DNA from 3 places in the Cetobacterium sp. NK01 genome. Region 2 is predicted to be linked to each of the others. Evidence: riboswitches for the same ligand, from Rfam matches in the RefSeq annotation. Region 2 holds a riboswitch; each other region holds the start of a gene.
The links. Region 2 has a riboswitch for cyclic di-GMP ahead of NON08_RS09430 (hypothetical protein). Riboswitches for the same ligand answer to the same signal wherever they lie in the genome.

Region 1: another riboswitch for cyclic di-GMP. It lies ahead of NON08_RS06690 (MarR family transcriptional regulator); the one in region 2 lies ahead of NON08_RS09430 (hypothetical protein).
Region 3: another riboswitch for cyclic di-GMP. It lies ahead of NON08_RS07050 (hypothetical protein); the one in region 2 lies ahead of NON08_RS09430 (hypothetical protein).

The regions. Positions count from the first base shown of each region.
Region 1 is NZ_JANIBO010000001.1:1,361,185-1,371,932, forward strand. Features, by position in the region: gene NON08_RS06665 (MipA/OmpV family protein) at 1-132, opposite strand, end outside; gene NON08_RS06670 (PTS sugar transporter subunit IIC) at 267-1,283, opposite strand; gene NON08_RS06675 (hypothetical protein) at 1,671-3,065, opposite strand; gene NON08_RS06680 (hypothetical protein) at 3,154-4,548, opposite strand; gene NON08_RS06685 (cold-shock protein) at 4,766-4,966, shown strand; cyclic di-GMP riboswitch class I at 5,101-5,176, shown strand; gene NON08_RS06690 (MarR family transcriptional regulator) at 5,290-5,580, shown strand; gene NON08_RS06695 (hypothetical protein) at 5,610-6,992, opposite strand; gene NON08_RS06700 (hypothetical protein) at 7,070-8,473, opposite strand; gene NON08_RS06705 (helix-turn-helix domain-containing protein) at 8,611-9,150, opposite strand; gene speD (adenosylmethionine decarboxylase) at 9,350-9,766, shown strand; gene speE (polyamine aminopropyltransferase) at 9,768-10,622, shown strand; gene NON08_RS06720 (CAP domain-containing protein) at 10,688-10,748, shown strand, end outside.
Region 2 is NZ_JANIBO010000002.1:40,339-51,086, reverse strand. Features, by position in the region: gene NON08_RS09450 (hypothetical protein) at 1-42, shown strand, start outside; gene NON08_RS09445 (hypothetical protein) at 32-3,169, shown strand; gene NON08_RS09440 (EAL domain-containing protein) at 3,196-3,903, shown strand; gene NON08_RS09435 (hypothetical protein) at 3,922-4,353, shown strand; cyclic di-GMP riboswitch class I at 4,432-4,507, shown strand; gene NON08_RS09430 (hypothetical protein) at 4,576-4,896, shown strand; gene NON08_RS09425 (transporter substrate-binding domain-containing protein) at 4,944-5,687, opposite strand; gene NON08_RS09420 (MetQ/NlpA family ABC transporter substrate-binding protein) at 5,706-6,476, opposite strand; gene NON08_RS09415 (iron-containing alcohol dehydrogenase family protein) at 6,859-7,902, shown strand; gene NON08_RS09410 (aminotransferase class I/II-fold pyridoxal phosphate-dependent enzyme) at 7,916-9,061, shown strand; gene NON08_RS09405 (phosphopentomutase) at 9,068-10,267, opposite strand; gene NON08_RS09400 (YhfX family PLP-dependent enzyme) at 10,271-10,748, opposite strand, start outside.
Region 3 is NZ_JANIBO010000001.1:1,438,265-1,449,012, reverse strand. Features, by position in the region: gene NON08_RS07060 (proline--tRNA ligase) at 1-1,271, opposite strand, end outside; gene recG (ATP-dependent DNA helicase RecG) at 1,326-3,386, opposite strand; cyclic di-GMP riboswitch class I at 3,556-3,631, shown strand; gene NON08_RS07050 (hypothetical protein) at 3,713-4,150, shown strand; gene NON08_RS07045 (DUF4402 domain-containing protein) at 4,195-4,623, shown strand; gene NON08_RS07040 (DUF4402 domain-containing protein) at 4,672-5,127, shown strand; gene NON08_RS07035 (YebC/PmpR family DNA-binding transcriptional regulator) at 5,161-5,907, opposite strand; gene NON08_RS07030 (glycosyltransferase family 9 protein) at 5,958-7,010, opposite strand; gene NON08_RS07025 (uracil-DNA glycosylase family protein) at 7,012-7,590, opposite strand; gene NON08_RS07020 (MBL fold metallo-hydrolase) at 7,600-8,373, opposite strand; gene NON08_RS07015 (rubredoxin) at 8,462-8,623, opposite strand; gene NON08_RS07010 (desulfoferrodoxin family protein) at 8,645-9,016, opposite strand; gene NON08_RS07005 (Fur family transcriptional regulator) at 9,066-9,476, opposite strand; gene NON08_RS07000 (GNAT family N-acetyltransferase) at 9,560-10,012, opposite strand; gene truA (tRNA pseudouridine(38-40) synthase TruA) at 10,021-10,748, opposite strand, start outside.

The DNA.
Region 1 (10,748 bases), on a different contig from region 2:
ATAAGCTTTATCTTCTGCTCCTTTATAAATACTGTTAGAAACCCCAACTCCAACTCCAACTCCATATTTATTTTCTGCTAAAGCTAAAGTAGATAAAGACATGGCTAAAATACCAAAAATAATTTTTTTCATAAGTGCTCCTCCAAATAATAAATTTATAACGGAACAATTATATCATAGAATACTCAGTTTTAAAACCAAGGCCAATATTGAAATCTATTGCTAAAAGCAGTGTATTTTTTTTCCAAATGTAAGAAATCTCATCGTTAGATACTTATCTTATAATCTTCCTCTTTTATTAGAACTAATTTATTTATAAAAATAAAATTGCAAATATAACCAAAAAAGATTGGAAGGACTATAAATAAAACAAAAACAATAATAATATTTTTTAAATCCCAAGACATATGATTAAGAGCATTTATAGGACCAATTAATCCACTTATTCCAAATCCAGCACTAAAAGCAGTTCCTTTTATATTGAAAAAAGCTCCTAAGACACCTAAGATAAAGGCATTGGTAATAATAGGAATTATGATTAAAGGATTTTTTACGAAATTTGCCATTTGAATTTTAGCAGAACCCAAAACAGGAACTAAAGTAATACCAATGGGATTAACTTTAAATCCAGCAAGAGCAAGTCCAAAGGCAGCGGCACAAACTCCTAAATTAGCTGCTCCAGCAGCAATACCGCTAAGGTTAACAGCAAGAGCTATACCAACAGTAGAAAAAGGAGATATAATTAAAATAGAGAAAATGATAGCTATTATTCCTCCAGTTAAAAGCGGTTGCATTTTAACAATCTCTTCAATAGCCATTCCTATTCCACCGTTAATTTTACTGATAAGCGGAAGAAGAGTTAGACCAATCCATCCAACAGCAATAGAAATAATAATAGGAAGAGCTACCATACTTAAACTTTTAACTTTTTGTCTGAAAAAGTAGATAGCTAAAGAAGCAATAAAAGCTGTAACACCAGCATTTACAACATCCCCAGTTCCTGTTAGAACAATACTACCATTTGTAAAGGATACAACTCCTGATCCAATAAAAGTAGCAACTGAAACACAAATACTTTCTAGAGGAGTAAAACTAAGTTGATATGAAACACCAGTTCCAATTGCAAATGGAAGCAAACTTGTTGAAATTTTAGTTAAATTTAATAGATTCATTAAATTTAAACTTTTAGCAATTTCTCCAAGAATTGCAGAAGGGATTAAAGTTGCAACAATACCTAAACTCATACCATTTAATATTTTAAACATTAGTTCTTTTGTTTTCATTTCTTCACCGTCCTATATTATTAATTATATTTAAAACAATTCAGTTTTGTCATATTTATCAATAGACTTAATTTTGATAAAATAAAAAAGCTTTTGGTTTCCCAAAAGCTTTATACTGAAAGTGTCTTTAATAAAGTTGGGATATAAGCCTATATTTTTTTAATACAAATAGGCTCATATCTATAGTGCTAGATATAAACCTTAGTTTTAAAATAATATGTAAACCAAAATATAGCTCTAAAATTTCTTAAAGACATCTTATTAACCTCCGAATTTTTTTATTTGCATAAATATAACATAAAAAAATATTGTTGTAAACATATTTTTGAAAAAATATTTTCAAAAATAAAAAAAGGTGACTATTATATAACAGTCACCATGAGATTATTATAGTTGACAAAACTTGTTAAGACCTATATTAAAGGCTTTTTCTTCTAAAATCCCCTGGACTTTAGAATTACAATAAAAATCTATAACAAAAACATTAGAATTAACTTTTTCATCACTGATAATTAAATCGTAATTGCTACAGTTTGTAAGAAGATTTTTTTTATGAAAAAAAGAAGCTTCTAAATCAAAATTTATATTAGGAATAAGTTTATTTAAACTTTTTTTAAATAAGCTGTAATGGTTAGCATTGACCTCATTAAATAAAAATAAAACATTTTTAATATTGCTAAAATTTTCCTCTATTAGAGCTCTTTTTAAAGCAAAAACGACTGAAAATTTATCCCCTAAAAAGAAATCATAAGAGTATTTTTGTAAAACTAGATTTAATTTATCTAAAAGAATTTTTTCTCCTTCATCAAAATATGTATTCTTAAAATCTATTATTTTATTTTCAAACTTAAAAAAACCAAGATAGATATTGTGGAATAACATTTTTTCTAAATCTTTATTTAGATTAGAAATTTTAAACTCATCTTTTAAAACTTCTAAAATGTCTAGAGCTTTTTGTTTATTGTCACAATCAATATAATAATAATTTAGAATTATTGCTGTAAGGAAAAAAGTAAGATTTTCTTTATATTTTGGACTAAAGTCTTTACCATATTTATTGACTAAAAGCTTTATATTTTTAAACTCTTTAGTTTGTTCATAATCTTCATTTCTATAAAGAGACTCTTCAAAAAGTTCTGAACAAATTTCTAATGAATATAAAAATGCAAAAAGAAAATAGTTTATAGACACATCTGAAAACTTAAGTATAGGATAAATTTGAGATAATCTAGTCTTAGTGTCGAAGCTTTTAACGTCCTCTAAAAGAGATCTTAATGGAGGAACAAGAATATCCTCTTCAATGAAAAGTTTCATGACTTTTCTATGAAAAATTTTCTTATCAGCAAAACTCAATTCAGTTATGAGAAGTCCTTTACCATGAAGGTATTCATATCTAGTACCATTTTTTAAAAATTCATCTTTAACGCTTTGAAAACATCTAAGAATAGTACTTCTAGATAGATCTAAAATTTCTTTTTCTTTTTCTAAATTTAAAAAACCGTGAGCAATAAATTTAATATAGAGATAGTCTATTCGCTCCTCTGCAGTTAAGACATTAAAATTATTAAATAATGTTCTCCACTGATCTTTTGTGAGAATTAAATAAAAAATATCCTCTTTTTTTTCAATTTTCGGTAAATCAATAGACTCTAAAAAATCATTAATTTGCGAAATTGTTTTTAAAATGGCATTTTTTTCAACGTTTAAATACAGGTGCATATCTTCTACAGACATTTCAGTTTGTGATAAAATCTTTAAAATATTAGCAGCTGTTGTATTCATTGAACCACCTCCTACATGAAATAGTGTATCATATCTTTAATAAGAATAAAACTTAAAAAAGAACACCTGAAAAAGTGTTCTTTTATGTTTAATTATTGTTTAATTTTTTTAAACCACTTGTTAAAGCGTGATTTTCTAAAATATCATGAACATTAATAGTACTATAATATTCAACAACTTCTACATTAGAGACAATGTTACTGTCACTAATAATGATATCATAGTTTTCATGATTTTGGATAATATTTTTTTTATGAAAAAAAGTAGCTTCAACATCAAAGTTGATATTAGGAAGAAATACTCTAAGAGATTTTTTAAAAATAATCTGATCAGTAGCAGCAACTTCGTTAAAAAGAAGTAACACATTTTTTATATTAGAAAAGTTTTCATCTATAATAATTCTTCTAATAGCATAAACAATCATAAACTTATCAACTAAATACAAATCATAATTAAAATCTTTTAAAATAGATTCAAAATTATTTAAAATAAATTTGTGTGGCTTATTAAACGATACATTAATAATTTTTATAATTTTATTATTATATTTAAAAAATGAAAGATATAACTTATTAAAAAGCATTTTTTCAAGCTCTTTATTTTTTATATCTATTTTAAATTTCAATTTAATAGATTCAATGAGATTAAAACAAATACTTTTTATACTATTTTCTAAAATTCCCTTTTCCAAATAAAGATTCGTTAAAAAATGAGAAAGTTGATTTTTAAACTCTTCATTAAACTCTGGACCAAAAGTATCTATATTTTCTCTAATCTCTTTAAACTTATCTAAAGTTAAATTTGATTTATCAATAAAATTAAATCCTCCAAAAATATTTATACAAATTTCTAAAGAGCATATAAAAGAGAGTAAAAAATAGTTAATAGAAATATTAGAGTTTTTAAGTATAGGATAAAGTTGAGAAAGTCGTTCTTTTGTATCAAATGGTTTAATTGTATTTAAAAGATTTTTTCTTGCAGGAACAAGAATATCCTCCTCAATAAAAAGTTTCATAAGCTTTTTATAAAAATTTTGTTTATCTTTAAGTGAGAGTTCTTTTAAAACAAGGCCTTTTCCATGGTTATATTCATAGGTACTTCCATTCTTTGAAAATTCATCTTTAACATTTTGAAAGGATCTTAAAATAGTGCTTCTTGAAATATCTAAAATCTCTTTTTCTCTTTCTAAATTTAAAAACCCAGTGGAAATAAATTTAATAAAAAGATAATCAATTTTTTCATCAAAAGTTAAAATTGTAAAATTTTCAAAAACTATCTCTAGTTCTTTAGGTGTTAGTTTTAAAAAATAAATGTCATGAAATTTTGAAATAATAGGAAGTTCAATTGATTCTAAAAACTCATTAAGTTGTGTAATTGTTTTGATAATTGAGCTTCGCTCAACGTTAAAATACAGTTGCATATCATCAATAGACATCTCATTTTGAGATAAAACTTTTAGAACATTAGCAGCTGTTGTATTCATTAATACCACCCCCCGACTATAATAGTTTATCATAGATAGAGCAAGATTAGAATAGTAACACTATAAAAATGACTAAAGATCCAATATATCACTTTTGCTTCTCTAAAAAGAAAAATTGAAATATTTAATTTATAGATTATATATGATACTATAAATGCATATAAGAGATTAATTAAATCTCTATAAAGCTTTTATAAATGCGGAGGGGAACAGAATTATGACAAAAGGAACAGTAAAATGGTTTAACAAAGAGAAAGGATTTGGATTTGTAACTTGTGAAGAGGGAAAAGATTACTTTGTACACTTTTCAGGAATCATTGGTGATGGATTCAGATTTTTAGAAGAGGGACAAAACGTATCTTTCAAAATTGAAAGTGGAGATAAAGGACCTTTAGCAAAAGAGGTTCAAGCTAACTAGCACCTAATCCTAATAATAAAATATAAAAAAGGATGGATTTATTCCATCTTTTTTATTTATTATTGTTTTTAAGTTATATTCTAATTAAAAAAAGTATTGCAGAAAAAGATGTAAGTAGATATAATATAAAAAATAAAAATATACGGCAAACTATGAGAAATCATAGGACGCAAAGCTATAGGGCCTTTAAAATGGTAGCCAGTTGCACTTATTCTTTAATCAAGGGGTAAGTGTTTTTTTTTTGAAAAAATATTTTAAAGAAGGAAATAAAAAATATCTATAATATAAATAGATATAGATTAAATAATTAGGGGTGTTGTATTATGCATAAAACAGAGATAAAAAAGGAGTTAAATAAATATCATATTAATTCCACGCATGAAAAGATATTGAGAAGAATAAATGAAAACCCAGGGATAACATTATGCGAATTGACAAAGGGGATAGAACTATCAAAGGGTTCAGTATCAATTTGTATAAAAAAATTAGAAGAGAAAAATTTAATTCAAAAATATGGAACATTTGATGATAAAAGAGTTTTTAGACTTCATCCAACAAAAATGGGAAAAGATCTATGTAGTAGAATAAAATTAATGCAAATATTAAAAATATAACCTCTATAATTTTTATAGAGGTTACATTTTTATATGGGTAAAGAATATTGTTTTATAAAAGGGTAACGATTTATAACTTTTAGTTTTTCAAAAGTTATAACTGATAGATTTTCATCATTTGATATATAAGAATCTAATTCAGACTCCATTATAAATTTAGATATTCGAATGTTTTCTTTTATAAAGAAAGTATTTTGAATAATAGGATGTAAAAACTTAGGAATTTCTTTAAAAACAACAATAGTATCAGTAAGTTCTGAAATATTACTTTTATTTAAATTCCAAAGATAAAGAAAAATAATATTAGATAGTTGAATATTAAAATATATTTTTTTTAATTCTAAAAAAAGAGCAGCACATTCAAATTTAATTTTATTATCTAAAGATAGATTTAAAAATGAAAGATCAAACATACCTAAGAAAGAACTTTCTTTACTTGCTGTATTAACTCTATTTAAAAATTTTTCAAAAAAATTATCTTCAGATACACTGAAAGAGACATTTTTTAAAAAAAGTTCTTTTAATTTCAGGTTTTCTTTTTTTAGTGAAACACCATCTTTTTTTAATGTTCCATTGCAAAATTGTAAAGTTAAAGTAAAAATTCTTATATATTTAATTGGAAAATCTCCTAATAGTGAATTTTTGAAAAATTTGTATGCCCTTTCCATAGTTTTCATTGGAAAAACATCAAGAAAATATTTTTTAAACTCTTCAAAAGAAAGAGTTTTAATTTTATTTAAAGAGTTTTCATAACCATAAACTATATATAAGCTTTTAATTAATTTTTTATTGTTTATAAATATATCAAAATCAAATGTATAAGTAAAATAATCAATCTCATTATTTAATTTTATATAGATATTTTGTTGAAAAAATTCAGAATAATCTTGAGACATTATAAATGGAAGTTCATCAACTTCAATTAAAAATTTAAAAAGATACGATAAAGAACAAATTTTTTGGTCATCACAATCACCTAAAATACTAATTCCTTTACTAGGAATACTAGATATTTCCAAGTTATAAATTTTCAATTTTTTTTTAATACTTATTAAATCATCATTTAAAGTTCTTCTTGAAACATTGAAGATAATAGATAGAGTATTAAGGTTTAAATCATAATCTCTTAACAGTTTTAAAATAATATAAAAAATCCGATCATCTTTGCTAAAAATTTGATGTTTTTTTAAAGTTTTAAAAATAGTTTTATTATTATTAATCTCATTAATTATACTAGCTAATGAGTTGTTAGAATTTTTATTATCAATATAGTGATAAATTTGTTTTATATATAAAATTACATTTTGTTTATTCATTTTTAAGAATTTTGCAATGAACTCTATATTTTTTTCTGGAAGAAAATTTAATAATCGATATATTCTAATATGAGTAGTTGTAATATTTATTTTCATTTTAAATCCCTTTCAAAATAATATCAATCTAGTATATCATTTATATCAAAAAAATAAAACAAAAACAAAAAAATATTTTATTTATTAGAACATAGTTTTTTTAAAGTATTTTCTAAAATATGACTATTAATAGCAGATAAAATCTGGATAGGATTAAAGCTATTTACAATTAAAGTATTTATATTTAAACTAGGTTCATCACTTAAAATTAGGTCATATTTATTTTTATAATTTTCAGGATTTAATTTATAAAAAAAAGTGGACTCAATATCAAAATTAAATTTTTTACTATAATCAGCTAGATTATCTTTAAGGTATCTATCATCTGAAATAACGACTTCGTTAAATAATAAAAGAATATTTTTTAGAGAACTTTTATGATGTTCAACAATTATTTTAGTTAAAATTTGAATAATAGATATCTTGTCACAAAAGAATAACTTTATATTATTATAATCTAAAATATCATCAAAAATATTTAAAAGAAGTTTTTCATTGTCGTTTATTATAATGTTTCGAACTTTAAAAATATAGTTATCATGTTTAAAAAGTGAAAAGCATAATTTTTTTAATAAAACTTTTTCTAAAACAGGATCTAAATTATGTAAGTCTAGTTTATCTTTTAAGTTATTAATAACTGTTAAAGCTTTTTTTAATATATTTGGTTCAAAGTTAATATCATTATTTATTAAAGAGACTACAAAGAAAAAAACCTGATTTTGATAGTTAGAGTTATAATCTTTTAAAGTAGTTTTTATAACTTTTTCTAATTTAATATACTTATTATAATCATAATCTTTTTTAAAGTTAAATCCTCCAAAAACGTCTATAGATATATAAAGAGAACATAAAAAAGATATGATAAAGTGCGTAGTAGGAATATCTAAAGTTTTAAATATTGTATAGAGTTTATTGAGTAAAGACTTTATATTGTAATCCTTAATTAAATCAGTTATGAAAATAGAATGATTTAAAGAAAAGTCACATTTTACAAAAAATTTAACTAATTTTTTTGAAAAAATAGCTTTGTCCATTTCAGATAAAAAAGCTAGTCTTAGTCCTCTTCCTACACTATATTCATATTGTGATCCATTATTTTCTAATGTCCTTTTTACTTCATTAAAATATCTTATTATTGAACTTCTAGATAGATCTAATCGTTCTTTTTCAGCTTCTAAATTAATAAATTTATTATGTATGAATTTTATGTATAAGTAGTCTACGATCTCATCACTGGTGATGAAATCATTTCGCTTGAAAAGAGTTTCCCATTGAAACTTTGAAAGTTTAAGAGAATAATTGGTATTATTAAGTTCTATTAAAGGAAGTTTTTCATCCTTTAAAAAAGAGTTAATAGAATTGATATTTTTGTAAATAGATTTTTTTTCTAAGTTTAAATATAAAGAAAATTCATCTAAAGAAAACTCTCCTTGTGAAAGAAGTGTTAATATATTTATATTTGTTGTATTAATTTGAATCACCCCATTATAGGTTATATCATACAAGAAAAATAAAGAAAATATGAAAAATTTTATATTTAACCTAAAAATACATATAAAAATCTTCTATAAATAAAAAAGATAGTTATAAGATTAATAACTATCTTTTATATAATTTTTTAAAATGATGGTGGATTAGAAACCCACAGTATTTTTGCATGTCCTTTTCCACAGTTAGATAAGTAATGATTTTTTCCAGAGCTGTAATAGAAGGCTTCACCTTTTTTAGCTTTATGAATTTTATCACCTAAATGAATAAGAATTTCACCTTTTAAAACATAACCGAACTCTTGTCCATCATGGGCAATCTCTTCTTTATACCTTCCTCCCTCTTCTAAAGTCAAAAGAATAGGTTCCATTTGATTTTTTTGAGCATTGGGAATAATCCACTCAACTTTATATTTTAGTTTAGAATCAGTAAGTTCGAAGGCATCATTCTCATCAAAAACAATTTTTTCGTCACTATCATCACTAAAGAAATCTTTTAAATTTGTTCCAAGACCTTCAAGTATATCAGCTAAATTGGCAATAGAGGGAGATGTTAAATTTCTTTCTACTTGAGATATAAAACCTTTAGATAGCTCGCACCGACTAGCTAGCTCATCTTGAGTAAGATATTTTTCTTGTCTTAGTCTTTTTATTTTTTTACCGATTTCCATATAGATCTCTCCTTAAGTTATAGATAATATAGTATATGATCTTTTCTATAAAAAAGCAATTGACAAAAAATTAAAAAATGAATATTATGTAATAAAAGTTAAAAATATTAAATATTAAATATATTTTTTTAAACAAAAGTTTAATATTTTAATATTTAAATTTAATTTTTTATTAAAAAACTGATTTTAGGAGGGAAAATTGAAATTAGAAACACTTGGAAGACACATATTAATTGAGTTTTATAACTGCGATGAGGAGATATTAAAAAATCCCACTCTCATTGAAAAACACATGAATGAAGCAGCAGAGATTGCTAAAGCAACAATAGTTCAATCTGTATTTCATCATTTTAATCCTTATGGAGTATCAGGAGCAGTGATTATCTCAGAATCACATTTAGCTATACATACTTGGCCAGAATATGGTTATGCAGCAGTGGATGTCTTTACTTGTGGAGATAAAATAGACCCTTGGACAGCTTTTAAGTTTTTAGAAGATGTTTTTAAATCAGATAGAAGTGAATCAATAGAAGTGCCAAGAGGAATGGTAGAAAAAATAAGAAATTATTCAAAAAAAGATTTAGGAAAAATAACTTTTAAGCCTGAGGAGGAATAAGATGCTAGATTTATGGTTTACAGAAAGATGGTCAAAAGATACTAAGTTTTCAATAAAAGTAAAGGAACATCTTTATTCAGAGGAAACGCCTTTCCAAAAAATAGATTTTTTTACATCTGATGAGTATGGAAGATTTTTTACTTTAGATGGAATGATAATGATAACAGAGAAGGATGAGTTTATATATCATGAGATGATAACTCACGTGCCTATGTGTACAAATTTAAATATAAAAAAAGTTTTAGTTATCGGAGGTGGAGATGGAGGAACTGTGAGAGAGCTTACAAGATATAAAACTATTGAAAAAATAGATATGGTTGAAATTGATGAAAGAGTTGTAAGATTATCACAAAAATACCTTCCTTTTACAGCTGATAAATTAAAAGATAAAAGAGTTACCCTTTATTTTCAAGATGGTTTAAAATTTGTAGAGGAGTGTGCAAAAGATAGCTATGATTTAATTCTCGTAGATTCAACAGATCCAATATCAGTGGGAGAAGGCCTTTTTACAACAGAGTTTTATAAAAATTGTTATAGAGTTTTAAAAGAGGATGGAATTTTAGTAAATCAACACGAATCACCATATTATGAGAGATATTCTCAAGAGATGAAAAAAGCTCATAATAAAATAAAAAATATATTTTCAATTGCAAAAGTTTATCAATTTCATCAACCTACATATGCATCAGGGCATTGGTTATTTGGATTTGCTTCTAAAAAATATAATCCTATTTTAGATTGTAAATGTGAAGAGTGGAATAATTTAAATTTAACTACAAAATATTATAATACAGATATTCAGAAAGCGGCATTTGCTTTACCAAATTATGTAAAAAAACAATTGGAAGAAAAATAAATTTGGAGACATAAAAGAGATTTTGCTAAAATATACTATAAGAAAACTATAGTAGGGAGGCAAAATTGAAAAAAATACTTGGAGTGATGGTTTTTCTTTTAACAACACTTACATTTACAATGAATG
Region 2 (10,748 bases):
GTCTCTCAATACAAGAAAAGGGGAAATCTAAATGATAAATAGAGTTTTAATTAATTTAGTTCTTTTCATCTGTATTTTTTTTACTAGTTTTTCGAAAAATGAAGTTACAACACTAGAGGCTCTTCCTAAAAGAGAAAAAGCTAATTTAGATATTGAAGTTCTAAAAATAAAAACAGAGAAAATAACTGGGGTAATATATGAGGGTGAGAAGAAAATAATCTTTGATTTTAAAGATTTAAAAAAAGCAGCAGAAAAAATGAAACTTATAATAGATAGTACTAGTTATGATATTTTTATTTTAGAAAATTTAGACAATACTGCAACTTATATGAAGAAAAATATTGAAAAAACAAAATTAAAAAATATAAGCTATAACCTAGTAGAAAAAGACAGAGAAAAAATTTTGGAAGTATCCTATGATTTAAAACCTGAAACACTTTATTTAGGAATATTTAATAATAAAACAAGAGCAGTTGAAAAAATTTATAAAGCTGAATTCAAAAAACCTCAAGTTCATAGCATCGGTTCATTAAAGGATTTTTCATATGACCTTATTAATTATAAGGATATAATAATTGATCCTAACCATTTAGGAGATTATATATCAGAGCCTATAACTATAAAATTTAAACAAATTGCCAATAAAGAGTCTGAGTTATTTCCAGTTATCACTTTGGGGGAAGATGATATTTGGGAAAAAGAAAAACATCCTGGAAATCAACCTGTTCAGAATTCTCAAAAAGTTATAGCAATATCATTTAATTCATCATCTATTCAAGGAAAAATGATACCACAATTAAGATATAAAAGCTCAAGCCCTTCAACAAATATGGGAGTAAGCAAAAAAATCTATTATCACAATATTGAAGAAAATCTTTTAGATAAAATAGCTATAGGTGCTTATGAAACACATGAAAATGAATTCATAGAGGTGGAATTAAACTTTAAAATAGATGCTTCAACTATTGAACAGATGAAAAGTTATGCAAGCCAAATTCCAGCAGGAGAAAACGAATTAATAAAAATACCTTATAAACCTCTTGATACTGATGAGCAAATAACTTTAGCCGTAGGAAGTTCAAAGGGAGATGGATATTATGATATTCCCACTGAAAATATAGATGATGAAACAATTAATCTCACATACCCTAAAGTTTACATTGGCAAAATAAAAGATAAATACGAAGATTATTTTAGTTATAATGTTAATGCTTTAAAAGATCATATAATAGATGAAAAAGAAATAGAAAATTTTTCTAAAAATTTTTATATTGCATCTTTAGGCAGAGTTTCTGTTAACCGTCTCTTTGGAAATCACGGAATAGATTTAACTCCTACAATTGGTTTAGGTAACGAAGAGCATTGGAGGTATGAAGGATTTATAAATAAAGATAAAAATACCACAATAAATGCTAACTTTAATGAAATCCAAAATATTTTTATAAATATTGGTACAAATAAATCTATTTATCCATATTTAACAGAAATAAATAAAAAAGGCTTTTTATTTAGGAAAAGCCTAGGGAATGAAAACCAAATTGATAATGATAAAAGATCTGTTACTTTGGCAACATATGAAAAAAAATCAGCTGAAGCTAGTATTACCGCTGAAATAAAAATTGCTATTCCTAGTAACTTTTTAAAATCAATACGAGATTATGCTTACACAAAAAACGAAGATATTGTAGAAATCCCATATGGGGATAGTTATAAAATCTCTTTAATTCCAAGTTCAGCAAATAACGGCAACACGCATATTTATATTCCTAATAGGAATTTAGGAAAAATTCGAGAGATACTGTATCCAAAAATTAAATTTAAGAAAAAAACTGGAAATAGTAATACTACAGGCAATTTTACCTCTGACCACAAGCTTAACAATTTAGAGATTGGAGAAAAAGATTTAATAGAAACAAGTGACTTAGATAGAGAAGCTGGATTTGTTCATTTCCAGCAAGTAAAGATGTCACCAAATGATATACAAATTCCCATGATTGCTCTAGGTGAAAAAGATTATGCTCCAAAAGGCTATTTATTTGCAGGGAATTCCACTTTAATTAACAGAGATACTTATGTTGCTAACTACAATGATACTCTTAAAACTTATCCATATTTTAAAAATTCAACAGGTGGATTGTTAGAGGGAACATCTTCTATTCAAGGGGGAATCCAAAAAAGTAATGATAATTCTAATTTAGGTATTTGGGTTTATTCCAATAGTGGTAGAGAGGAAGTCAGTGGAAACTTATCTATAAAAATTAAAAATGAGGACAAAAAAGATTTTTTAACGTATATTAGGGGGATAAACTCTGAAAGAGTTCAACTTAACACTAATGAAAAAATAGCATTTGTTCAAGGAGAATGGTCTGATAATAATTACAAATTTCTAAAGGATTCTCCAATTGTTAAGGTCTCTTATCCAACTCTAACAGTAGTTAAAGATATTGTAAAAAACAATAATATTGTGATAGACTTTAAAAATAGTTATAACAAAGGTGAAAAAGTTGATTTTGATTTTGCTGGAAACACTACTAATACTAGTGTAGAAGTTAATTTAAACTCTGGACAATTTATTAATGGTCTAGAATTAAATGATGGAAAATTAGAGATATTTTATGAGAGTAGTAAACTGATCTCTATGGATATGAATCCTTTAGGTGATACTACAGGAAGTATTCAAAACTCTAAACTAGATATTGATTTTATCTATAAAAATAATGGACTAGTCTCTCTTTCTCTTATAAAATGGGTTGGAAGTTCTCATATACTTAAAATTATACACACAGAAAAATCTGGATTAACAAGACGAGAGTACACTGTAAACTTAAAAACTCCTGGTTCAAATTTTGAATTAATATCAGCAGAAGATTTAGATTTTGGAACTGTTTTAAAAGGTGATAATTCAAAAACTGCAACTTCTAAAATAACTATAAAAAATTTATCTGGAAATACATTAAAATTAGAACTAGCAAAACCACAAGTGGATTTAAAAAATGGTAATTCTATAATCAAAGCTGGAAATTTCTCTATAAGCGATGAAATAATAGAGAATAGTGGTGAAAACAGCTATTTTATCTTAGAGGGACAACTTATCGAAACTCAAAATAGCATTTTAGAGGGTGAACATAAAGAACAAATTCATTTAAATGTTTATTTAAATAGTTATTAAAAAATATATTAAAATTGGGGGATTTTATGAATAAACAATTGGAGAATCTTCTAAAATTTAACTTAGAAGATATTTTAAAAGTTGCTTTTCAACCAATCTATTCTTTAGAGGGAGAGGTTAAAAGTTTTGAAGTATTATCAAGATTTTATAATAAGGAAAATGATCTTATTTCAACAATTAAAGTTATAAATTTTTTGGAAAAATTAGACATTATACATCAATTAGATTTTCTAATCTTAAAAAAAATAGAAAAATATTTAAAAAAAGGTAAAAAAATTGCAATCAATATATCACCTTTAACTATATTGATGGATGAGTTTATAGAAAAAATAAACTTATTAAAATGTGATTTATCCAATTTAGAGATTGAATTGACAGAACGAGGGAATCTAGATTATGAAAAACTTATCATCAGAGTAAATCAACTACATAAATTAGGAATAAAAGTTGCAATAGATGATTTCCCTATAGAGAATTCTAGCTTAGAAACTCTTTTAAAAACTAAAATTAATAAGGTTAAAATAGATCGAAGTTTATTAAACAATATCGATTGTCCTTTAGGAAAAGAAACTTATAGAGGAATTGTAGCTCTCTTAAAAACCATGAAACATGAAATAACAACTGAAGGAATTGAAACAAAGGAGCAATTTGATTTTATTAAGGAGATTGGAGTAGACTTTATTCAAGGATATTATATTGGGGAACCTATTTTAGAAAATGAGTTGCTTTTTTAATAAAACAACAAAAGGAGAGTGTTTTATATAAAACTTTTATTAATTTATCTATTTTTTTCTACGATTTTGTTATCAACTGACTTTAATTTATCTATAAACCCTACGAAAATAGAGCTAAATTTAACTCATAACTCTGTTACAAATATTCACTTAATGAATAATGGTAATAAGACCGTTAAACTCCTTCCATATTTTGAAACTCCTATAGAATTTCAAAATAATAGTTTAGAATTAATGCTTGAATGTTTTCCAAAGTTTATAATGTTAAAACCACAAGAGGAAAAAATAATAAAACTAGTGTTTAAAAATAAGGGAAATATATTAAAAAAAAATGAAAGCTATAAAAGTTATATAATTTTTAAAGAACTTCCCAATGACTCTAAATCTATTTTAAACAAAGATATTATTATATTTAACGAAATTGGAATAGGTATAACTGGTCAAAACTAAATTAAGTAATAATTCCCTTACTATTGACAAATAAAAGGTCAATATAGTAAAATTTTATTGTAGATTAATTTGTAAAAATTAAAATAAAGGCAAAACATAGGAAACTGTGTGACGCAAAGCTATAGGGCCTTTAAAATGGTAGCCAGTTGCAGTATAAAGAAGTATAACTACTTTATTTTAATTTATTATTAATTTTATTAATAAATTTTAAGGGGGATTAAAATGAAGAGTTTGTGTTTCTTTATCTTTTTTATACTAAATTTTATTTTGACTTTTAGTTCAAAAGATATGAATGTTGATATCTATACAAAATTAAATTTAATAACTCCTACAAAAATAGCTATAAAAAAAATAGCTAACACTAATGAACTTAGCTTTAAGTTAGAAAATTCTAAAGAGGAAGCAGTTAGAGTTTATATTAAAGAACTTCACAATGATAATATCAATTTATATAATAAAAAAGATATAGATGGAAAATTAGCTTTAAGTTCAATAGAAAATAATTTCAAAGGAAAAGTTACTGTAAGAGTAATGTACAACTAATAATATAGAAAAAAATCCATTCGTTATTGAATGGATTTTTTTCTTTTTTATTTTACCTTATATTTTTCTTTCAACTTTTCAATAGTACCATCATTTACTAATTGTATTAGTACTTCATTTATTTTTTCATATTCTTTCTCATTTTTACTCAATGCAATAGCTTTAGGTTCTCCCTCTAAAATTCCCACTAATATCAAATCAGGATTATTTTTCACATATTCATCTGCTACGCTTTCATCTAAAACAATTCCATCAATTTGATTATTTTTTAAAGCTAGTAAAGCCGATGTATTATTTTGAAAAGGCACAACTGTGGATCCATGAATTTTTTTTGCTGTATTCTCCTTTGTTGTTCCTAACTCTGCTCCATATTTTTTATTTTCTAAATCGTCCATACCTTTTATAGGATTCTTTTTGTTTGTTATAAAAGCTACCTTTGAAGTTAAATAAGGCGATGTAAACTGAACCATTTTAGCTCTCTCTGGAGTGATACTCATACCAGCTATAACTACATCTATTTTTCCTGTTTGAAGAGCTGATATTAATCCTCCAAACTCCATATTTACCCATTTATATTTATATCCAAGCTTTTGAAATATCGCTTCTATTATGTCTGGATCTAATCCTACTATTTTTCCATTTTCTAAGTATTCAAAAGGTGGATATTCTGCATTAGTTCCTATTACAAAAACTTTTTCATTTACCTCTTTGTTATTTTGTTCTTTTTTACCGCAACTAAAAACAATTAATACTATTAACCCTATAAAAATTCCTTTTAACATTTTTTTCATAAAGACCTCCAAAATAGTTTAGAATAGAGGAATAATTCCTCCTTTATACTTCTCTAATATAAAATTCCTAACTTTGTCACTCCTTAGAACTTTCATTAAAGTTGCAATCTCTTTACTATTTTCGTCTCCTTTTCTCACAGATACAACATTTCCATAGGCACTTTCTTTTCCCTCAACAATCAAAGAATCTTCTTGAGGAGATAAGCCTGCATCTAAAGCGTAATTGCAATTTATAACTGCTAAGTCTACGTCATCTAAAGCTCTTGGTAGTTGTGCAGCTTGAAGAGAAACAACCTTTAGTTTTTTAGGATTTTCAACTATATCAAACTCTGTGGCCATAAGATCCTTTGGATTAGATAGTTTTATAACTCCATTATTGTGAAGTAAGATTAGAGCTCTTCCAGCATTTGTTGGATCATTTGGGATAGCTATTTTATCACCCACTTTTAACTCCTCTAAACTTTTATATTTTTTAGAATATCCTCCTAATGGTGGAACGTATATATCTTCTAAAGGAACTAAATCTAAATTTTTCTCTTTCATAAAATTAGCTAAATATGGTTTATGTTGAAAAAAATTCGCATCTAAAGATCCATCTGCCAAAGCTAAATTTGGCATTATATAATCTGTAAATTCAACAATTTCTATATTCAACCCCTCTTTTGCTAACTCCTCTTTTATTTCACTTAAAATTTCTCCAGCAGGTATTGGAGTCGCTCCAATTTTAAACACATCTTTTCCAAAAGCCAAATTTGAAACAATTGTTAATAGCAATAATGTTCTTTTCATAAAATACCCCCAGCTATAAATGTTTTAAAAATGATAATAATTTTTCACAAATTTGTCAATCTTTTTTTATTTTATTTTTTTTGAAAAAATTTTTTCAAAAAAATGTTTACAACGATCTTTTTTTATGTTATATTGATGCAAATAAAAAAAATTTGGAGGTTATTTAAAATGTCTTTAAGAAAAGTTAGGGCTATGTTTTGGTTTATGTATTATTTTAAAACTAAGGTTTGTATCTAGAAATATAGATATAAGCCTGTTTGCATTAAAAAAATATAGGCTTATATCCCAACTAACTTTATTAAAGAATCTCTTATTTAAAGCTTTTGGGAAACCAAAAGCTTTTTTATTTTATCTAAATCTATTTTAACTGGGAGGAATTTTTATGGAAAAATCTATTTTAACAGAAGTTTATATGGACAACAACATTTGGGGCACTTTAAATAAAGAGATTGAAAAATATAATAAAATCTTAGTTATTCATGGAGAGAAATCTCTTTTATCAATAAAAACTGAATTTTTTAAAATTTTAGAGCATAAAAATTTCCACTTAGTTCACTATGGTAATGAATGTTGTCATAATATTATTAACTCAACTTTAGATAATTTAAAAAATAATACCTATGATCTAATACTTGGTATTGGAGGTGGAAAATCCATAGATGCTTCAAAAGTTATGATGGATAAATTAAATATCCCACTTTTTACAATTCCAACTATTGCTTCTACTTGTGCTGCTGTTTCTTATATCTCAGTAATGTATGAGGAAAATCATGTGTTTCAAGAGTTATACTTTTTAAAAAGACCTCCTCATAAAACATTTATAGATTTAAACACGCTAATTTTAGCTCCTAAAAAATATTTATGGGCTGGAATTGGAGATACATTGGCTAAATATTACGAAATGAATCTTAAAGCTCGTGGAAAAAGATTAAACTTTAATACTACTATGGGAGAAAAACTGAGTCATCTTTGTAAAGAAAGTATGTTAAATTACGGAGACCTTGCTTTGACAACACCTATAGTCGATGACAATTTCAAAGAGGTTGTTGGAGTAATTCTTGTTACAACAGGTATTGTTTCAAATCTTATTGATTTTAAATACAATGGAGCTCTTGCCCATGCTATTTTTGATGCTTTAACAAAAATTAAACGTGTTGAAGAGGAACATCTACACGGGGAAGTTGTAGCTTTTGGGATCTTAGTTCAATTAAGGCTCGAAAATAATTCCGAGGAGCTTAATAAACTTTTAAAATTCTATGAAAAAATCAATCTTCCAACTAGTCTTAAAGAGATTGTAATTAAAGATGAATATCTAGAAAAAAAAGATGAGATTATTGATAAAATTTTAAACTCTGTTGCAGGAAGTGAAATGCCACTTAATTTTACTAAAGAAAAATTTACAACTATTTTAGAAGGAGATTTATAGGGAGGGAAGTAAAATGAACGGATCAAAATTTTTAGCTAAGAGATTTCAAAATAAAGAGGAAACAACTTTTAAGTCAATTGATGAATCAGAAAAAAATAGTATTATAAATTTAGGGATTGGGGATTTAGATATACACACTGATGAACTGATTATTAATTCCGCTTTTCAAGATGCTTTAAATGGTCACACTCATTATACTGATCCATTGGGAGATTTAGAACTTCGAAAAGAGATTATAAAATATCATAAAACTGAATTTGAAAATTATCGTATTGACTTAGATGAAGTTATTGTGTTATCAGGAGCTTGTCATGGAATGTATTTGGCACTTCAAGCTACTTTAAATCCAGAGGATGAGGTTATTGTCATAGCTCCTTTTTTTCCAGTTTATGTAGATCAAATAAAAGAGGCCAAAGGAACTCCAGTTATTGTTCATACAACTATTGAAAATAATTATCAAATTATTAAAAATGATTTAGAAAAAGCTATAACAAATAAAACTAAGGGGATTATTATTAATACTCCTTCTAATCCCACAGGAGTTTGCTACTCTTTAGAAAGTTTAGAAATTGTTAGCCAACTGGCTAAAAAATATGATCTAATTGTTTATGCTGATGATATCTATGATTTCTACGATTACTCTGATAGTTTTATACCAATTTACACTTTAGATGGAATGAAAGATCGAACAATCTCTGTTTGTAGCTTTTCTAAAAATTTTGCTATGACTGGTTGGAGAGTTGGTTATAATGTTGCTCCAAAAGCTATTGTTGATACTATTCGAAAAATTAACGAAGTTATTGTCTACAGTGCTTCAGCTATATCTCAAAGAGCAGCTCTTGCAGCATTAAAAAATAGAAATCATATTAAAAATAGTATTGTTCCTCTTTACAGAGAAAGAGTTGAATATTGCTTAAATCGAATCAATAAAATCCATGGTTTAAAAGCCTTTGCTCCTCAAGGAGGAATATATATTTTTATAGATATTAGTGAAACTAATCTAAATTCTATTGAGTACTCAGACTATCTTTTTGAAACGCTCAAAGTTAAAGTTATTCCTGGTAAACCTTTTGGAGATGATAAGGCAATTAGAATAGCTTGCTCTAACTCTCTTGAAGTTTTAAAAGAAGCTTTTGATAGAATTGAAAAAAAGTTGTAGATCTCTCTACAACTTTTTTAAAAATGATTCTCCATTGTCAGGTAAATGTCTTTCAAAATATTCAGCTACACTTTGACCAATATCTGAAAGAGAACCTCTCTCTCCTATATCTATTCCATTTAAACCTTTTTTATAAATTAAAATTGGAACTTTTTCTCTTGTATGATTAGAATGACCAATATCTGGATCATTTCCATGATCTGCAGTAATTATTAATATATCATCTTCATCTAATAGATCTATAACCTTTTTTAAGTTTCTATCTACAACTTCAAGTTTCTCTCCATATTTAAAAGGATCCTCTTGGTGTCCAGCTAAATCTGTTTCCTGTATATTAGCACATATAAAAGCATTTTCATTAGATTTTATCTCTTCTATCAATAACTCCATAACCTTTGCACTATCTACACAAAATATAGATTTCCCTTTTGGATTTTCAACTATATCTGCAACTTTACCTATAAATACAGTTTTTGCAACTCCTTCTAAAATTTTAGGTAACTGTACTTCACTATCTATTCCATATCCCATGTGTTGAACTTGATAACCGTTTCTATAAACTCCAGATTTAGGAGCGTTTATTCCTCCAAAAAGTCCATCTCTACACTCATACGCATTTTTCAAATCTTCAATTGTCACATTTTTTCCACCAAAAGTTATAACTCTTGGAACTTTTACAACTCCTCTTACAATTTTTCCTATCTCTAATAGATTTTCATAACTTATAAAATCTAAAGCTCCAGTTATATTGTAAACTTGTCCTAAATCTGCCTCTAAATTATCACCTATAGTAGCACAATTATTCACTATTAAAACTTCTCTTGGAGAACCAAATCTCTCCACAGAGTATCCGTGATTTTTCAAAACTTTTTCCACCTCATCTATAGCTTCAGAAAAAGGTTCTGTTTTAGGTTTTTTAGGATAAGTTCCCATAAGTTCATGATGTCCATAGAAAGTATCACACCAAAAGTGCATAAGGTTTGCTCTTCCGTATACAGCATCTTTTGAAAACTTTACATTCCCAATCTCCATTTTAGCTGCATTAGCTATACCTAATCTTTCTAAATTAGGTATTTTTAAATTTGGATTATCTCTTAAAACACTTCTATATGTATTAGCTCCAATATCTTGGGGACGAACATCTTTTACATCATCCATCTCTCCAATACCAAAGCTATCTAAAACTAACACTACAAATCTTTTCATAATTTATATCTCTCTTCCTAAACTGTCATAAATACCTATAATTTGAGGTTCTTCATTTTTAATCCCTTCAACTAGTGCCACATTACTTCTTGTAACAAATATCTGAGTTCTAAAAGCTCCTACAACTGTTTGTCCAACTGGATTATTTCCTGATATTTCAAAATAATAATCTATACTCTCCATTGTTGGAGCTTCTACTGAACACCTTTTCATATCTTTAATATCTTTACCAACTAAAACGCTGCTCATTCCAGATCTTCTATAATGTCCACCTCCATAGCAGTAAGATTTATAATCTAAATTATGAGATATTTCAGAAACATATAAAATTGCTGGAATCTCTCCATGTAAATTTTTGCTATTAAAAGGTGTTGTTCCTGTTAAAGCATGTCCAGGTTCACCATGTGTTCCACCATATTTTTTTATACTTTCCATATTTTCTAAAGATGTAGCTGAAGGCATATTTAATTGTTTTACAAAT
Region 3 (10,748 bases), on a different contig from region 2:
TTTAATGCTTTTGAGTACTTATCACCTAATTTAAATATATGTCCACTTTCGATTCCTCTTGCACTTGCAAGTTCTCCACCACATTTTGGACACTTTTCCCCAACTACTACTGTTCTTACATCTGCAATTACTTCAGCTTCATAATCTTTTCCATAATTAACATTAATATAATGTGTATCTAATTTATTTCCACCTGCTGTGTGGTTAGATATTCCTACAATACTCTTATCTGCTATAACTTTTATTTTTGTTAGATCAGCACCAACTGGTCCTATAAATCCTTTTACTAATCCTAAATCCTCAATTTCTGAATCAGTCAATAATACAACATCTATTGTGTCAATTATATTTTTTAATTTAACTTCATTAACTTCAAAATCCCCTCTTATAAGAACCATATAAACATCATCTGTTACAACATCTTTATACATCATAGCTTTTACAGTTTGCTCTACAGGTACATTTAAGTATTCCACAACATCAACAATTTTTGATACATTTGGCGTATCTACTAATTTAATCTCTAATGCCTCTGTTTTTGGTAACTCAACTATTGTACTTGTTGCTGTTTCAACGTTTGCTGCATAGTCGCATGATGTACAGTAAATGATTTCGTCCTCTCCTGAATCTGCTAGTACATGGAACTCTTGTGATCCACTTCCACCAATTGCTCCTGAATCTGCTTCAACTGCTCTAAATTTAAGTCCGCATCTTTCAAATACTCTTGTATAAGCAGCCTTCATATTTTCAAATTCTTCATCTAAAGATTCTTTATTTGCATGGAATGAGTATGCATCCTTCATCATAAACTCTCTTCCTCTCATAAGTCCGAATCTAGGTCTTCTCTCATCTCTAAATTTAGTTTGAATTTGATATAAATTTAATGGTAAAGATTTATAAGATGATATATCATTTCTAATAATATCCGTTATTACCTCTTCGTGTGTTGGTCCTAATGCAAACTCTCTAGAGTGTCTATCTTGAATTCTCATCATTTCAGCACCCATTACATCCCATCTTCCACTTTCTTTCCAAAGCTCTGCTGGTTGTAATACTGGCATAAATATTTCTTGAGCTCCAGCTCTATCCATCTCTTCTCTTACAATATTTTCAACTTTCTTTAAAGCTTTTAAACCTAAAGGAAGGTATGTATAAACTCCACTTGCTAATCTTTTGATCATTCCAGATCTCAGTAATAGTTTATGACTTATTACTTCTGCCTCTTTAGGAGTTTCCTTAAGAGTTTTTACATAGTATTTACTTAATCTCATCTTATCCTCCACTTTTTTTAATTAATTTTACCTCATATTCTATCATAACATCTTTTACGAGGTCAAACTTTTGTTAAACTTTTCCTCTATATCCCATTTTAAAATTTCACTTTTAATTTTTCCTTCATTATCTTTTAAATAATCCATACATATATCTTTTACTAACTTTATTGTTTTTATATCATGGACAATATCTATAAACTTAAGATCACTTAGACCACTTTGTTTTACACCAAACATTTCTCCTGCTTTTCTAAGTCTCAAATCCTCTTCTGCAATTTTAAATCCATCTTCTGTACTTTCTAAAACTTTAAGTCTTGCAGCTGAGTTATCATTTTCTGTAGAAGATAATAGAAAACAATACGATTGATGTTGCCCTCTTCCAACTCTTCCTCTAAGCTGATGTAAAGTAGCTAATCCAAAACGTTCAGAATTTGTTATGACCATTATACTTGAGTTAGGAACATTCACCCCTACTTCAATTACTAACGTTGAAACCAAAATATCTAACTTATGATTTTTAAAAAGATGCATAATTTCATCCTTTTCTCTATTTTTCATTCTTCCATGCAAAATACCAACTCTATATCCTGGAAGATTCTTTAATACCTCTTGATAAAGCTCTTCTGTTGATTTAGCTGAAAGTTTATCACTTTCATCTATCAAAGATGCTACAAAATAAGCTTGCCTTCCCTCTTTTAATTTTTTATCTATGAAACTAAACATCTTTTCTTCATTTTCTTTCTCACTTATCCATTTAGTTTTAATAGGCTTCCTTCCTGGAGGCAGTTCATCTATAACTGCCACATCTAAATCTCCATAGATACTAAGTGCTAAAGATCTAGGAATTGGGGTAGCACTCATAACTATTAAATTAGCTAAAACCCCTTTATCTCTTAATCTTTTTCTTTGTAAAACACCAAATCTATGCTGTTCATCTATAACTATTAACCCTAGTTTAAAGAACTCTACACTTTCCTCTATTATAGCATGAGTACCTACTACAATATTAGTCTCCCCTGTTCTTATTCTCTCTAGAATTTCGCTTTTTCTTTTCCCTTTTACACTTCCAGTTAAAAGTTCAACTTTTATACCTAAACATTCTAAAGTTTCATAAATTGACAGATAATGTTGAGTTGCTAAAATCTCTGTAGGAGCCATTAGAACTCCTTGGTAACCATTTTCCACCATATATAGTAGCAGCAGAACTGCAACTATTGTTTTCCCACTCCCAACATCTCCTTGAATTAGATAATTTATAATTTTACCAGCATTTATTCCTTTATACACTTCTGTTATAACTCTCTTTTGAGCTGTTGTCAAAGAAAAAGGTAGATCTTTTAAAAATTTTGTGACTAAAGTTTTTTTTCCTTCTATATTATATATATTCTTATTATTCATATCTACTTCAAATCTTTTCTGAAGTATTCCCATTTCTAAAATAAGTAATTCCTCTATTGCAAAACGTCTTTTTGCCTCTTCTAAATTTCTTGGATTAGTTGGATAATGAATCTCTTTCAAAGCTTTTTTTCTATCCATCAATCTATATTTTTCTATGATTTCACTTGGAATATTTTCTTCAAATAAATTCAAGTAATCTTTTAAAGCTTCTTTTAATATCTTTCTTATATTATTTTGATTCAACTCTTTTATAGAGCTATATATTGGTAATATCTCTCCTTTATTTTCTTGCCCTTTATAAAGCTTAAACTCTGGATTTGTCATTTGAAAAGTGTATCCTCTTTTCACATTTCCTATAAATATATATTCTTCACCCATTTTTAAACTATTTCTTAAATACGGTCTTTGAAACCAAATCACTTCAAGAACTCCCGTTCCATCATTTATTGTGGCTTTTATCATTTTCATTCCTGTTCTTGTAGGAGGAGCAGAGATATTCATTATATTTCCTTTTAAAACAACATATTCATCTCCTCTTAATTCACCTATTTTCTTCAAATTTGTTCTATCATCATAAGCTCTTGGAAAATAATATATCAGTTCATAAAGGGTTTCTATATTTAATTTTTTTAGTTTAGAATAAGTTGCAGTAGAAACTCCTTTTAAGTTAAAGAGCTCTATCTCCTTATAAATATTTTTATATATCTCAATCACCACCTTTTTTTAATTATAACATACTTGTATATCCTTTTGTACACTTTATAATATGTTTTATATTTTTGTAATAAACACCCATAAAATAAGGAGTTGTGAAAAAAATATCTTCTCTTTTTTTGTAATTTTTGTTTGACATTTTTCATCTTTTAATATATTATTATTGTATAAAATTAATAGGCAAAGTAGAGGAAACTCTATGACGCAAAACTATAGGGTCTTTAAAATGACAGCCAGTTGCTATTACACTTTGGTTATCCAGAGTATAAATGCAACTGGCTTTTTTATTTTGAAAATTTTATGAAATTATGGGAGGGAATAAAATTATGAAAAAATTATTAACACTTTTATCTTTAACTATGGCTATGACAACTTTTGCAGCTCCACATGGAAATGAAGAAAAATCTGCTACTATGAATATTACTGCTACTGTTATTAGACCTCTTACTGTTGAAGTTGTAGATCATATGAACTTCGGAACTGTTATTCAAGGAAATAAAGTTACTGCTACAGGAAAGTATTTAATAAATGGAGAACCTGGTCAAAAGATAACTGTTACTACTACATTTCCTGAAAATTTATTTAATGTAGTCTCTAGATCAACTCTACCAATAGAATTAAATATGCCTATGCCTTTAACTGGATATGCTCTAGGAACAGATGGTGAACTCCCTTTAAATATCTATGGTAGTATCACTCCTAGTACAGAAACTGCTCCAGGAACTTACAAAGGACAAATTATAGCTAGAGTTCAATACCAATAATAAACAAATATCTAAAATATAAACTACAGGAGAAAATTAAATCTATGAAAAAACTATTAACACTTTTATCTTTAACTATGGCTATGACAACTTTTGCAGCTCCACATGGAAATGAAGAAAAATCTGCTACTATGAATATAACAGCGACGGTAATAAAACCTTTAACTATAGCTAAAACTGGTGATATGGATTTTGGAAATATAATTCAAGGAACTACAGCTACTGCTGATTCTGGATATACTATAACTGGTGAAAAAGGACAGCCAATAATTGTTACAATTGATAATTCAGTTTTATTATCTAATCAAAAAGCTAAAACGTCTCTAGCTGTTGGAATAAAAACTCAGCTTCCTAAATCATTAGATAAAGATGGAAATGCTAATGTTTCTGTTCAAGGATTTTTAAATGTTCCTAAAGATCAACATGTTGGAACATATACTGGAACTTTAGTAGCTAGAGTTCAATATCAATAATAATAAACAACTGGGAAATCCCAGTTGTTTTCATATAGGGGGTTATTTATGGCATTAATTTTAACTTTATTTTTATTAACTTTTACCAGTATATTTTCTTCTAATACTTCAGAAAAAAATATGGATATAAAGGCAACTGTTATAAAACCTTTACGAGTTATTCACAATGGTGATATAAACTATGGAAAAATAATTCAGGGTTCTACCCATTCAACTACAAGACATATTTTTACAATCTATGGAGAACCAAAACAAGATGTTGATATAACTCTTAATGAAAAAAATATAAACGCTCAAAAAAATTCTATTCCCCTTATTCATAAAGAAAATAATTCTCAAACTTTAAGTGTTCAATTAAAAAATGAAAAAAATGATGGAAATGATACAAAATTAAATGAAAAAGGAGAATATAGATATTCTTTTGACACTGAACTTATAGTCCCTCCTAATGCACTTGTTGGTGATTATTCCGGAACTTTAACTATGAAAGTAAGATTTAAATAGGTCCTGTTTAAAACAGGACCTATCTTTTTCTTTTTATAATTGCTCTAATAATTCATCTGATATATCAAAGTTTGAATAAACATCATTAACATCATCTAAATCATCTAACGCTTCATATAATGCCATTACTTTTTTAGCTGTATCTAAATCAGTAATTTGAACTTTATTATCAGGAATCATTGCAACTTCAGCTTCAGTTACATTGTACCCAGCTTTTTTCAATTCTTCTGCAACTGTATTACACTCTGCTGAATCTGTTAAAACAGTAAATTCTCCATCTTCTTCTTTAACGTCTTCCGCACCAGCTTCTAAAGCAGCCATCATTAGCTCATCTGCGTCTACGCCTTCAGATGCAACAATAATTTCTCCTTTTCTTTGGAACATCCATGATACAGCACCATCTGTACCTAAGTTTCCATTTCTTCTAGAAAATGCAGTTCTTACTTCTGAAGCTGATCTATTTTTATTATCAGTTACAACTTCAACTATGAAAGCTGTTCCCTCTGGACCATACCCTTCATATCTAATCTCCATGTAATCCACACCATCAAGTTCTCCAGTACCTTTTTTGATAGCTCTCTCCAGGTTATCTTTTGGCATATTAGCAGCTTTTGCTTTATCTATTGCAAGTCTTAATCTAGGATTAAAGTTAGGATCTCCTCCAGCTTCCTTAGCTGCTATCGTTAACTCTTTTCCTAATTTTGTGAATAGTTTTCCTCTTTTAGCGTCTTGAGCACCTTTTCTATGCTTTATATTAGACCATTTACTATGTCCTGCCACAAAAACTCCTCCTTATTTTTTAAATATCTCTTTAAATTTTATCATAAGCCCTATTTTTTTTCAATATATTTGGGCACTAACAACATTTTTTCCTTTACTTTATCTAAAATTATATCAGGAGTTATCAATCTATATTTTTCTTCATATGATAAATTTTCATATGTCTCGTCTGATAAAATCTCTTTTGGTTCTATTCCTTCATGTCTTTTATTATCTCTAGATAACCAATCTCTTTTACTAGATCCTGGACTAAATATAGCAAAACTTGGTATATCTATGGCTTGAGCCAAATGTCTTGGTCCACCTTCATTCCCCACAAAAATATCACAATTTGAAAGAAGAGATCCTAGTTCTCTGATACTCTTTGTGTTTATATCCGAAATTATTCTTTTATCCCAATTAAGAGCTTCATGAAATTTTTTAGCGAACTCTTTTTCATTTGGAGAATAATATAAAATTATTTGACAATTAAACGTATCTAAAATTTTCTTTGCTAACTCTCTCATTAGGTCAACTGGATATACTTTAGGTTCTCTCCTTGAATTTATAGCAAGAGGGATAATTATTTTACTAAAGTCTACCCCTGCTTGTATCATTCTTTCTCTCAACTCTTCTTTTTCTTCTTCTAAAAATGTTAAAGAATAATTCTTATCTAGCTTTACATCTATACCATCATTTACAAGTGGATCTAACATTTTTAAGAATTTCTCAGCTTTATCATATTCACTTGAAGGTTCAGGAATACTATGAGTGTAAGTATAACCTCTTTTAGGTTTCCATCTTCCTATTCTATACTTAGCTTTTTTAGAGAAAAATGTAAATGCTTCACTTTTAGGAGTTGACATTATATCTATAACAATATCATAATCGGCTCTTGTTACATTCCAAACCTTTTTCAAGTATTTAAAAGGATTCTTTTGCTCTTCCTTAGAAATCGATATAACTTTATTTAAATATTCTTGATGCTCAAATAGTGGTGCTACATGATCATATAAAACGTAATCTATCTTTGCTTCTGGATATGTCTCTTTTAAACTTTTACATATTACAGAAGAGAGTATTGCATCCCCAATTTGTTTAAATCTAACCACTAAAATCTTCATCCTAGATCTCCTCTATTAAATTTTTTATTGTTTTTAAATCTCCCCAAAAATCCACTGCTACTTTAGCTCTTTTTCCACCATCATCCCTTGATTTTTTAGCAAAATTTGCATCATATGTCACTAACAATTTTATGTCGCCTTTCCAATTCATAACTTTACCCTTTTCTTGAAGAAACTTAAATTCTCTTTCAAGTAAAAGCTCTGCTACATCTTGTCCTAAGGACACTATAACCTTAGGGTTCATAAGTGATATTTGAACCATTAAATACTCTTTCAAATCTCTTTTATCTTTTTCTTCTAACTCTCTATAATTTTTCTCTGATTTTGTAAGTGTAGTAATATAGTAATCCTCCGGCAATAATCCAACTATATCACAAAGTTTTATTAAGAACTCTCCACTAGAACCCGGTTTTACCTTAAAATTTTCATCTATATATAAATTTACGTCATCTCCTATAAAAAGAACATTTCCAGTAAAATTTCCTGTTCCTAAAACAATTTTTTCTTTAGTATCTTTCAAAGCATCTGTTGTCCCTATTTCAAACTTTAGCTCTTCCAATATTTTTTGAATCTCCTCCATAACAACCTCCTAAAACTTAATCAATTCACTACATATATCTTGATGAGCTATCTCTATTGATATATCTATGTTGTGTCTCAGTAGTTCGTCTAAAACTGCATCAATAGCAATTTTAGGATCATTACTATCTTTACTCATATGAGCTAAATACACCTTTTTTAAATTCTCATGATGCATCTCTTTTACAAATCTTGCACAATCATTGTTTGAAAGATGTCCATTCCTACTTTTTACACGAGCTTTCAAATCCCATGGATAAGAACATTCCATTAACTTATGATAATCATAATTACACTCTATAACCATTACGTCCACATCTCTAAAGGATTCTCTAACAGTATTATCAATGTACCCCAAGTCTGTTGCTATTGCAACTTTACTACCTGAACTTTCCTCTATTCTAAAACCTATCGTTCTTTCAGCATCGTGCATTACATCAAATGGATAAACCATACTTTCTCCAACCCAAAAAGCTTCATTTATAAATCTTAAGTTTTCATCTTTTATTTTTCCTAGCTTTAAAACTCCCGCTTCATAACTTTCCTTTGTAATATAGATTGGAACATCATATTTTCTAGATATTATACCTGCACCCTGAATATGATCTCCATGCTCATGAGTTATTAAAATCCCATCTATATTACAAATATCTACTCCTATTTTCTTTAATTGCTCCTCTATTTTTTTTCCACTAAATCCTGCGTCTATCAATAAGTTTATATTATCAGTTTCTAAAAATATAGAATTTCCTTTACTTCCACTTCCTAGTACTGCTAACTTCATAGCACTTCCTTTCAACAAATAATCTGTTTTATATTATATCATAAAAAAACCTCTTAGCATATACTTGCTAAGAGGTTATCTCTTCTAATTACATCTCTTCAAAATGATCTTTTCCTACATAACAAAGTGGACATATCCAGTCTTCTGGTACATCTTCCCATTTTGTTCCTGGAGCTACACCATTTTCAGGATCTCCAACCGATTCATCATAAACATAATCACATATAACACATCTCATGTGCTTACTCATTAAAAAACCCCCTCATTTCTCTTAATTACTCCATAACCCGTGAATATTACAATATTCTCTTGCACATACGCTTGCACCTTTTGGAACTTTAAAATATGCTTCTGGTGCTTCTCCTGGCTTTAAATATTTTCTATATAAAAAGTCGTCTACACAAATTTCAATTATTTGAATATAGTGTTCTGGTGTCATCGGATGTGCTGCTTCTTTTCCAACTTTTACTAGATATCCATCCTCTTTTTCTTCTACATAAGGTACATGTTTTTCAGTTGAAGCATCTTGAGTTTTTTCTTTCACTAACTCTAATCCTTCTATTACAACATCCTCCTTATCAGCTACAACTACCTCTACTAATACAGGATTTTCTTTCACTTTGTAAATTTCATAAACTTTCATAACAACCTCCTTAAACTAATTCAAAATAGTTTTAACTTTATAAAACACTTTATTTATTCTGGCAATGAGGACAAATTCCTTTAAAATAAACATGATACTCATCTATTTTAAATTCTTTCATATTTCCTGTTATAAGTTGATCTATTACAACTGGAATATCATACACTTTTTTACACTCTACACATTTAAAGTGTCCATGTACATGTGTATCAACATCATATCGCGTTTCATTTTCTTCTATTGTTATTACTTTAGCTATCCCTTTTTCTATAAAAAGATTTAATGTATTATAAACTGTAGTTTTTGAAAGAGTAGGAATCTCAGGACATAAAGCTTTATAAATCTCATCTACAGTTGGATGAGTTTTATTCTCTAACAAATATTCAAATATTTTCATTCTTTGATATGAAGGTTTTATGTCATGTATTTTTAGATGTTCACCTATATTTTCAATATACATGTTTCCTCCTTTTGAAATAATTACAATTTTGTAACCATTCTTTTTCTTTTAATATACACTTTTTTAGTATTTTTGTCAAGATTTCACATTAACTTTTTCATCATTAAATATCTATGAACTCCTCTACCATACTCATCTTGTTGTAATTCTTCTATTTTATACCCTTCTTTTTCATACATATTTATAGCTATTTTATTTTGAGGATCTACAGTGAGGTAGATTTTTTTTATTCCTATATCTTTTAATTTTCTATGAGTATCTTTCAGAAGTATTTTTCCATATCCCTTTCCTCTTTCCTTTAAAGAAGTTGAAAATCCATATAAAAAAGCTTCTTGTTTTCCAATGACCCCTTGATATTGAGCAACTGACAACAAATTATCCTTTTCATCCACTAAAGTATAAAGTTTACCATATCGTATAAAGCTCATAATCATCCACATATCAGCTCCACCCATAACTCCAAAACTTTCTAACTCATTCAAATATATCTTTTCTATTAATTCTCGATCTTTTGATTGCACTTCTACCACTCTCATAATTCCTCCTAATATCCTATATCGAATAGATGTAGTCCATTAGGTTCTGCAACTATTTTAGGATAATGAACATCTGGATTATTCAACATCTCTATCAAATAATTTTTTGGTTTTTTTTCAAAATAAACAGCCAACACTGTTCCAACAATTATTCTTATTTGAGATTTTAAAAAGGCATTTCCTTTTACATATAATTTAATAGTTTTTTCATCAACTCTTTGAAATTTAGCTTCATATATATCTCTAATAGTAGTATTACTTCCACAATCTGAAAGTCTAAAATTAGAAAAATTATGCCTTCCAACCAAAGGTGTAACTATATTATTTAATCTATTTAAATCTAAACTCTCTTCTACAAAAGTCACGTATCTCGATTGAAACGGATTCTTCTCCTCACCGATATAGTATTCATAAGCTCTATATGTAGCAGAAAATCTTGAACTAAATTCTACATCCATCTCCTCAACCTCTAAAATAAAAATATCTTTAGGCAGAAGATCATTCAAAATTTTCCTTATTTTTTCTAAAGGTATTTTTGAAGTCGTGAAAAAATTAGAAACTTGCTTTTTAGCATGAACCCCTCTATCTGTTCTACCTGCTGAAACTAAATCAATTTCAATTTTAAATACTATTTTCAAAACTTTTTCTAGCTCTCCTTGAACAGTTCTTAAATTAGGTTGTCTTTGAAAGCCATAGAACTCACTTCCATCATAACTATATGTCAATTTTATATTTC